Regions from separate parts of the Endozoicomonas sp. ALD068 genome, predicted to be linked through region 3. Evidence: predicted binding sites of a transcription regulator. Region 3 holds the regulator's gene; each other region holds the start of a gene.
What was found. Region 3 encodes LexA, which represses DNA repair genes until DNA is damaged. Its sites were predicted from a motif close to TACTGTNTANNTANACAGTA; they were not measured.

Region 1: the regulator LexA is predicted to act here: its motif matches at 1,910-1,929, upstream of ruvA (Holliday junction branch migration protein RuvA).
Region 2: the regulator LexA is predicted to act here: its motif matches at 1,635-1,654, upstream of ACO6V5_RS03360 (YebG family protein).

Annotation. Positions count from the first base shown of each region.
Region 1 covers NZ_JBLYNU010000004.1:934,406-937,681, forward strand. The annotation lists gene ACO6V5_RS02680 (YebC/PmpR family DNA-binding transcriptional regulator) at 1-221, shown strand, start outside; gene ACO6V5_RS02685 (hypothetical protein) at 218-403, opposite strand; gene ruvC (crossover junction endodeoxyribonuclease RuvC) at 744-1,271, shown strand; gene ACO6V5_RS02695 (carboxymuconolactone decarboxylase family protein) at 1,268-1,813, opposite strand; gene ruvA (Holliday junction branch migration protein RuvA) at 1,952-2,563, shown strand; gene rarD (EamA family transporter RarD) at 2,627-3,276, opposite strand, start outside.
Region 2 covers NZ_JBLYNU010000004.1:1,101,536-1,104,811, reverse strand. The annotation lists gene scpB (SMC-Scp complex subunit ScpB) at 1-501, shown strand, start outside; gene rluB (23S rRNA pseudouridine(2605) synthase RluB) at 619-1,530, shown strand; gene ACO6V5_RS03360 (YebG family protein) at 1,686-1,973, shown strand; gene rapA (RNA polymerase-associated protein RapA) at 2,344-3,276, shown strand, end outside.
Region 3 covers NZ_JBLYNU010000004.1:1,913,315-1,916,590, forward strand. The annotation lists gene ACO6V5_RS06805 (PTS sugar transporter subunit IIB) at 84-389, shown strand; gene ACO6V5_RS06810 (hypothetical protein) at 567-809, shown strand; gene ACO6V5_RS06815 (SulA-like leucine-rich domain-containing protein) at 836-1,324, opposite strand; gene lexA (transcriptional repressor LexA) at 1,451-2,053, opposite strand; gene ACO6V5_RS06825 (serpin family protein) at 2,451-3,276, opposite strand, start outside.

The DNA.
Region 1 (3,276 bases), 980 kb from region 3:
AGTGGACTGAGTTCATGGCAGTAAAAGAAGCTATTGAAGCTGCAGGTTTGAAACCAGCGGGCGGCGAAGTAGCGATGATCGCTTCTACCCGGACTGAACTGGACAAAGACGGTGCTGAAAAAATCATGAAGCTGGTGGATCGTCTCGAAGACCTGGACGATGTGCAAAATGTTTACACTAACGCTGACATTCCTGCCGAAGTGATGGCGCAGCTGGACTAAGTTGTTCTGTCGGTGTGAAGAGCCTCGATAACGAAAGTGTCGGGGTTTTTTTGTTTCTGTTCCGGAGATACCAGCCCGGCTGGAATATCTGTGAACGCCCAGACATTGAAGCCTACCAGCAGCATAAACAATAGAATAATGATGCCTGTGATAATCATTAATGTTTTTAGCAGGTCGGACATTAATCGTTTCCGGATCATCTTGTGGAGTAAAACAGTCTTGAGCAAGAACAATGATCTTTGCGGTTCTCGCCACGAAAGTATTACCAGAGAAATACTAAGCTGCTTCTATCGTTACTCACAGGCAAATTTGGTAATTCAGTGTTCTTGAATTGTAAGTTTCTGATACCCACCGGCACCGCTGGTATATTGTATGGGTGTACAGTATCCTTTTGACATAACCATGACTTTGAACCCTCGCCTGTCAGATTTTTTTGGCAGAAGCTGTCGCACTCATTGACCCCGGGGGGCATCAAACGCTGTCATTGAAAATAGCGACATCTGACTTGAGAATACATTCTGAATGGCCATCCTGATGGGGATAGATCCGGGCTCAAGAATTACCGGCTATGGATTAATTGAAGAAGTAGGCAATAAAACACATTATGTGGCGTCCGGTTGTATTCGCATCCGGGAGGCGCCTCTACCTGAGCGCTTGCAGCAGATTTATGAAGGCATCAGCACTTTGATCGAACGTTACATCCCGCAGTCCGTTGGTGTGGAGCAAGTGTTTATGTCCAGAAATGCTGATTCGGCACTGAAACTGGGTCAGGCCAGGGCTGCGGCCATTGTGGCTGTGGTTAATCACAATATTGAGGTGTCGGAATACTCTGCCCGGCAGGTCAAGCAGGCTGTGGTTGGTAAAGGCTCTGCGGATAAGTACCAGGTAAAGCACATGGTGAAGTCGATCCTTGACTTGAATGATACCCCTCAGGCCGATGCTGCGGACGCTCTGGCGGTTGCTCTTTGTCATGCTCATACTCGTTCCAGTCTGGTCAGGATGGCGGGTGCTACGGGTACTCGACGTCGTCGTCTTACGGGGCAGTCTTAGTTTGGGTGGACACAAAGGTGAAAGGAAGCAATGCAAAACACCAGATCCAGGATCTGTTGTGGCGTGTAGATTTTCTTCAGTTCTTTCCAGTTCTCCGGACTTATGATCTGTTCTTTGTAGAGTTCTTCAGTGGTTTTCAGTAACAGGCGTTGTTTGTTGTCCCAGCCCGGTGCCAGATGGCCACGGGAAACCATTTGTACATCACTGGCTTTCAGTCCCGTATCCAGTGCACATTGAGCAATATCCGGGATCAGGTGTCTGGTATTGCAAATGTACGCACTTCTCAGGGCAACCAGAGCGCGATCTCTCATCGGGAGGCTGCTGTAGCCTTGTATATAACTGATGAAGCTGCGAGCAGGCTTATCAAGCTCAGGTGAGTTTGCCGGGCGTCCCGGGAAATCTTCCTTTAACAAAGATTTTTGTGACTTGATGAAAGGGATGGGAATAGGGCCACCGGATACAGCTGGGTGGTATTCACTGGCCAGGCCAGCCTCGGGCAGGATCTGCCAGAGTGATCCCAGAAATGTGCGAAGTTTCTTCAAGGGGGCAGCTCCTTCAGATCATCGAATTGAACTTCTCTTAGTGATTAGAGAGTGACAATTCTCAGGAGTTCTACGCCCTCGTCGTATTGTTAGGCGTTCTGACCTTATAGTCAGAAAATAAAAGATTTGGAAAACAGGATGATTGGAAGAATTCGGGGCCTTCTGGCTGACAAACAGCCCCCTCATTTGCTGATAGAGACCCATGGTATCGGGTATGAAGTGGAAGCTCCGATGTCGGTTTTTTATAAACTGCCGGACGTTGGTCAGGAGGTCGTGTTATATACCCACTTTGTAGTGCGCGAAGATGCTCAGCTCCTATACGGTTTTAGCAATCGTGATGAGCGGGAGTTGTTTAGAACTCTGATCAAGGTCAATGGGGTTGGTCCCAAGCTCGGACTGACCCTGTTGTCCGGTATAGAAGCTGATGCTTTTGTGCGCTGTGTGCAGGAAGGTGATAGTGCCACTTTGGTGAAGTTGCCGGGTGTGGGTAAAAAAACAGCCGAGCGGCTGATTGTTGAAATGAAAGATAAGCTGGATCGTTGGCAGTCAGCACCTCTGCTGGAAGGTAAGCCTCTGGTTGCCGGTGGCGAAATGGCTGCCGAAGCAAAAGATATTGAACAGGAAGCCGTCAGTGCTCTGGTGGCTCTGGGTTATAAACCCCAGGAAGCCGGCAAAGTCATTGGTAAGTTGCTCAAGGATGGCATGACCAGTGAAGAGCTGATTCGTCAGGCTCTGAAAAGTATGATCTGATAACACCGCGTCTTATTTAAAAGGTGAGACGATTGAGTCTCACCTGCTTGTCTGCTTTGTAGTTTACCGGATGAACTTCCTGACCGAGTCAACGCAGATGGCTGCCGTTGCCAGCCAGATAAAGCTATAGCTGAGCCACTGCTGTAAGGTGAAGACTTCTCCGAGAACGGTGACAGCCACCACAAATATCAAAGCAGGCTCCAGGTAGCTCAACAGGCCAAACAAACTGACAGACAGATGCCTGGAGGCGTTGATGTAGCAGATCAGTGACAGGCTGCAGAGTAGCCCCAGACCTGGCAGCAGATACCAAAGAGTGACGGAATGGGTCAGGTTTTGCATAAAACTCTGATCACTCATCAGTATGAAAATACCAGCCGGAAGGAACAACAGGTGCTCAAAAAGCAGGGCTGGCAAGGTATCGACCTGCAAAGGTTTACGGATGATGAAATACACCGGATAAAGTCCGGCCACTGCCAGGCTGACCCAGGGTAATGAGCCCTGTTGCCAAATCATGGCAAGCACGCCTAATGACGCGGACCCCATGGCAAAGTAATGAGCCTTGTTCAGTCTCTCGTTAAATACCAGCTTGCCGGTTAATGCCAGGGTGAGTGGCAGCAAAAAATAGCCAAGGGAGAGATCCTGTGTTTTATCATTCACGGGGCCCCAGACAAACAGCCACCACTGAAAGCCAACAATCAAACCACCCAGGGATA
Region 2 (3,276 bases), 810 kb from region 3:
GTGGTAGGTCACCGGGATGTCCCGGGGCGTCCGGCCATGTTTGCCACTACCCGCCAATTTCTGGATTATTTTAATCTGGAAAATCTCAATGAACTGCCCCCCCTGTCCGAGATTCGTAATCTGGAAGAAGCAGCCCGGGAACTGGCAGAAGATAACGATCAGAGCAGATCAGCGACAGAGGACTCTGAAGTTCAGGAGGACACTGAGGTGGAAGAGCAATCCTCTGATGAGCTATTTGCCGAACTGGATGAACTGGAAGCTGATCTGCCAGATAACTTTGACGATCTGATCCGTAAAAAGAACATCGATGAACCAGAACCTGAACAACCGTTGGTTGAGCAGGAGGCTGAACAGGACACCCATATATCGGATTCGTCGGTAGGACTTTTCGCTGAAGAGGATCAAGTCGCACACCAGGCGACAAATCCATCCTTTGAAGAAGAGCCTGCTTCCGAAGCAGAAACACCCGTGGAAATATCAAACGAAATAACTAACCCCTGAGCAATGCATGATGACCCGATGGAACAGCCACGGAAATCCACGCTGTCTTAACCTATCCTGAATCGCTATACTTTGGCCCCTTTGATTGAGAAACAGAGCGGCATAGCCGTAAATACCATGACAACTGAAACCACTCCTCCCCAGGGTGAGAAATTGCAAAAAATCCTGGCGGGCGCCGGCCTGGGCTCGCGCCGTGAGATGGAACGCTGGATCAGCGAAGGTCGAATCTCCGTCAACGGAGAACAGGCCAGCCTCGGCGACCGAGCCTCAGCTGAAGACAAGATTGCTGTCGACGGCCGCCCGGTCAAACTGGAAACCTATGCTTCCGGAATCCGTCGTGTCATCGCCTACAACAAGCCGGAAGGCGAGATTTGCAGCCGCCACGACCCGGAAGGCCGCCCGACCGTTTTTGACAAACTGCCCAGACTTCAGGGCGAACGCTGGATTGCCATTGGCCGTCTGGATATCAATACTTCCGGACTGATGCTGTTCACCACCGATGGTGAGTTGGCCAGTCGCTTGATGCACCCTTCTTACCAGGTTGAACGTGAATACGCTGTTCGAGTGATGGGTAATACAACAGAGCAGAAAGTTAAAAACCTCTTCGATGGCGTCGAGCTGGAAGATGGCCCTGCCCGTTTCACCGATATTGTTGACTCAGGCGGTTCGGGTATCAACCGCTGGTTTCATGTCTGCCTTCTGGAAGGCCGTAACCGTGAAGTGCGCAGACTCTGGGAATCACAGGATTTGACAGTAAGCCGCTTGAAACGAGTTCGTTTTGCCAATGTCATCATTCCTGACCACCTGCGCATGGGTCAATGGGAAGAAGTAGAAAAAACTGACATCGACGAACTGGCGGCTGCCGTTCAGCTATCACCCGCACCCAACACACCAACTCGCAGAGTCGATCCGAGACACACCAAAACCGGCCTGAAAACCAGAGGCACCCGTGGTAAACCTGCTATCAACAAGAAGCGGCCCTCGCCTCACAAAAAGCCTGGTGCTTTCAAAAAGAACAGGCATCGCTGATGTTATCTGAGCTCCAGCCATCGAGTTGGAGTTCTTGGTGATACCCTGAATATGCTTTAATGAGTTTCCATGCTGGCCCTGACCGGGTTCTCACTGGACAGATTAACTGTACTTATATACAGTTATATCTAAACCACACCTGACAGGAGAGGCCCATGTCTATTACCCCCATGTGGCGAGTTGACCGGGACGGAAGCATGTTTACAGATAAAAAAGCCGCTGAAGAATACGATCGCATGTTGGAACTGGCCGGGAATATCACCAGCCTGCTGGAAGATCACTTTGAAATTGATGAGCAACTGGCAGAAGAGATCGGCCTGATGTTCGCCAAAAACAAGGAAGCCTTCGCCAAAGCCTTTAAAGGCAAACCGGACCTGGTGCTCGAGATAGGCCAGACTGCTGAGCAAGACAATGACCCAAATGAGGATCAGACTTCGGCCTGAGCTGGCCTGCCAATATCCGATAACCAAGAGCGGAAAGCCCTGATCCGCTCTGCCACAAACCCTTTTTTATCCCCTCCCATTTAGAACGAATCAGGAATAAAGAGCATGGGTAAAAACAATCATCCATTTCCCTCTGACTCACTTCAGATTCAGCTTTAAAATAGCTCTTTGTGAAAAAAAGTCTTTCTTTCATTCCTGATAGAGAAACCCTTTTTTTTACCAAAAACAGCGGTTCTAAAGGTCATTTTTCCCATAATCAGACCAAGACACTAGTGAAGCAGCCCGCCAAGTAGCACTTGTACTGGTTGCTAATACAGCGAATTCCGCTAATATATCGGCCTTTTTGTCTGGCAAGGTATGTAGTCACGACATGACGAGCTTCGTTCCTGGACAGCGCTGGATCAGTGACACCGAAACTGAACAAGGGCTGGGTACCGTTCTGACTTTCGATAGTCGCATGGTAACCCTATTGTTCCCCACCACCGGTGAAACCCGGCTCTACTCCATTAATAACTGCCCGCTATCAAGGGTACAATTTAATCCTGGTGACAAGATAGAAAGTCACGAGGGCTGGACCATGACGGTGACAGAAGTCATCGAAGAGAATGGTCTGCTACTGTATAGAGGCGTTCTTCCCGACGGTAAGCCCAAAGAGCTTCCCGAATCGGAACTGGGCAACTTTATTCATTTCAACAAGCCGCAGGACAGAATGCTGGCGGGTCAAATAGACCAAAACAGCAACTTTTCCCTGCGATACAAAACTCTGTTGAACAATTGTCGACTACTCAGCTCTCCTGTGAGAGGGCTGCTCGGTGCCCGTACCAGCCTGATACCTCATCAGCTGCATATAGCGCGTGAAGTGTCTGGACGTCATGCTCCCAGAGTGATGCTGGCTGACGAAGTCGGCATGGGTAAAACCATTGAAGCCGGTCTCATCCTGCATCAGCAACTGATCACTGAACGAGCCAGTCGGGTATTGATTCTGGTACCGGAAACACTTCAGCATCAGTGGCTGGTTGAAATGCTGCGTCGTTTCAATCTGCACTTCGGACTGTTTGATGAAGAGCGTTGCCGTGCGATTGAAGATGAAAACCCGTTCAACACAGGGCAACTGATTCTCTGCAGCCTGGACTTCCTGAGCCAGTCCGAACATCGTTTTCAGCAAGCTCTTGAGGTCGACTGGGATCTATTGATCGTCGACGAAGCTCACCATCTGGTCTGGTCAGAAGAAAACCCCAGCCGTGAATATCAGGTTGTGGAAACATTGTCGTCACAAATTCCCGGCCTACTGCTGTTGACAGCA
Region 3 (3,276 bases):
ATTGATTCAAACCGTGCATGATTGTGGGAATGTTTAGAACTCTGTTGTTTATGGCTGTTGTTCAATTTGATCAGAGGTATCTTATGACTAAGATCATGCTGTGCTGTTCGGCAGGTATGTCTACCAGCATGTTCGTGGAGAAAATGCGCGAAGCAGCTGAAAGTCGGAGTGAAGAAGTCGAGGTTGAAGCCTTCGGCGCTAGTCATTTCGATGAACAGGTAGCCTGTTTCGATGTTGTTCTGCTGGGTCCTCAGGTTAAATATATGTTGAATGATCTCAAGCTGCGTGCTGCCGAATATGCTGTTCCGGTTGAGGCGATCAGCCCTGTTGATTATGGCACGATGAATGGTGCGAAAGTGTTGGGCTTTGCTCTGTCGCTAACAGCCTGATTAATTCCAGTTTATCGTGTGTATGCTGCAATACGGGGGCAAAAGCTGCAGCTCTTTTAAGGGTTTTTACTTTCCAGTCTGCAATAACACTTTGCATTACTCTCTACTGACCTATTGCATCATAAGTCACAATGCTGCATGATTTCTCCCTCTTATACGCTATTTATGGAACGAAATATGGCTGCATCGTTTTTGGAAATTGTGGAACTTCCAACAGGAGAGATTGTTCTGCGAAGCAGTGACGACGAGGGTGAGCCCCTGCTGACTATGAAATTTTCAGAGGAAGCCAAACAGTATCTTGAAGGGGACCATTTGCAAGTGGCAAAGGTCATGTTTGATGCTGGCATGCGTGAAGTTGCTGAACTCACTCGTCCGCAATCCTCTGAAGAAGAGATTCCTGAGAACAGAGTACTGCACTGACTCCATTTTCATGAAAATGACGGGCATCATGCAACCTGTCTACTGCGAATAGCCAGCCCCTGACACTGTCCATTCCTGGCTGCGCTTTCAAGCTTAGTTAGCCACCCTTTATCCAAATGCCCCAGCCAGCTGATGACAGTGTGGCTGGTTCCGGATGCCAGCGCTTTCCTGGTGAGTTCCAATGTCTGATTAATATTGTTGGAGCTAAAGATTTGCACCTTGTCATGATTTAAGTCGCAATTCTTTAACCAGTGCAGGGTTCTGGTGTCATCTGCCAGAATCAGGGTCAACCAACGTTCACTGTCAGTGGACAGCTGACTGAGCATGGGCGTCAGGAGTTGTTCTGCCTGCCAGGGTTGACCTGAAAGAATGAGTTCATTAATACTGGGCTTCAGAGACTTTTCAGTTTTTCCTGATAAAGTCTTTTCTAGGCGCGAGGGGTTAATGCAGACTGTATTGGTCTGGTAGCTTGGGGCTGAAAAATTGTGCCTTTCACTGCTGGTTCGGTACAGCATAAATTCTTCCTTCTGGCATAGCCCGGACGCTGTTTGTTATTCGCACTTCAGCGTAGTGGGCCTTTAACAACAGCTGCCTGTTGTGAGTAGTGTCTCTGGTAATGGTCAGGCTCATCTTATTCCGTCTCAGGACTGATTTCTGATGACTCCGACGCTTAAACCTTCGATGGCAAAGGCATCCTGAGTGAGATCAACGACTATGGTTTCGAACTCGTCGTTTTCCGGATGCAGCAATACTTTGTTTTTCTGTTTCTCGAATCTTTTCACGGTGACATCATCTTCAATCCGGGCGACGACAACCTGACCGTTTCGAACATCTGTTGTCTTGTGAACGGCCAGCAGGTCACCATCAAGAATCCCGATGTCCTTCATGCTCATTCCTTTTACCCTTAACAGGAAGTCTGCCGATGGGGTGAAGAAAGCGGGATTGAGCATCAGGTGGTCTTCGATATGTTCCTGGGCGAGGATCGGGTTCCCGGCAGCAACTTGTCCGATAATCGGAAGGCCTTCAGGCTGGCTGTCCGGAATACGGATACCGCGGGAGGCGCCGGGGGTAATCTCGATAGCGCCTTTACGGGCCAGTGCCCTGAGATGTTCTTCGGCAGCATTGGGTGAGCGAAAGCCGAAGGTCTTGGCGATTTCGGCTCTGGTGGGTGGGAAACCTGTCTCGTCAATATGAGATTTGATCAGGTCCAGTATCTCGGATTGCCGTTTAGTCAGTTTGATCATGGTCTCTCAATCTGTTTTTTTATACAGTATCTGTGATTATATACAGTATTTTTGTGGTGGCAAGTTATTAAATACCTGGCCAGTTGGTTTCGCATATTCTGGCGAGTGGATTTTTTCATCCTTCAAGGCGCAACGACGGGCGCGTAGCCTTAGCTACGCAACCAGAGTTGGAACGCAGAAGGGTGGAAAAAGCCGCCGTCCAGAATATGCGAAACCAACTGGTTAGGTACTTATGTTCAGGCCAGCAAAAACTGACAAGAGGGTCGTCAATGGTGCAGGTGAGGCATGCTTTGCCACCATAGTGATGAGTTGTTGGCTGAAATTCGCAAGCTGAGTCCCTGAAGCTTTTTTTAATAAAAAATCCGGAGGTGGTTAATCTCCGGATTTGGCATTTTATTTATGATTGTGTAGAAGTTAATTTCTTCCGCAGTGCATCCCAGGCATCATTTGAAACTTCTACTTCAAAGCCATCAAAACCATGCCAAACTTTAACAAAATCTACATGTTTGTAATCAAGCCATTCTAATATTCTTTCTCTGATATCAAGGGCATTATCCTTACTACCAGTATGGATAGCTAATCTGGATTTAACTGCTTTGGCACTTTTGATATTAAAATCCTCTTTCGGATCAAACTTATGGTATATTAGTTTACTCACATCAATAGATTCATCATCTGGTAACATATATTTTATAGAGTTAATAGTTTCTTCAATAATTTTTTCGTCTTTTTTGGGTTCATCTATTTTTCTGTAATTTTTATAATTTTCGATAGGAGTCATTTTGCTATCAGCTGTCAAGTCATTTGGTTTCAAACTTTTATCAGATTTCAAATCATTAGATTTCAAGCTTTCAGCTGAGTCATTCCCGGCCGCATAAAATTCTAAAAAGCTGCCATCCTTAATCAGCATCTCCACCAACCGATTGCCTTGTCCATCTACAATGGCAATGTAACCAGGGGAGACAAAATGAAAGTGTGGTGGTTTTTTTGTACCGAAGCCTCTGAGTGTTCTTGTTGCGGCAGTGGCAACTTGACCATAAGCTCCCTCTTCATTAATGGATACTCTGGTCTTCTGAAGAATTTCCAGATCACAATTTGAGGGATGGCCTAATCTTGTTAAATCTTCAGACCTTATGACATCGGCTCCAAATGTCTGAGAAATTTTGTCGAGTAAATTAGTGTCACAACTGCCGTCTATTTTTATCCTGGGTAGCATTAGATCC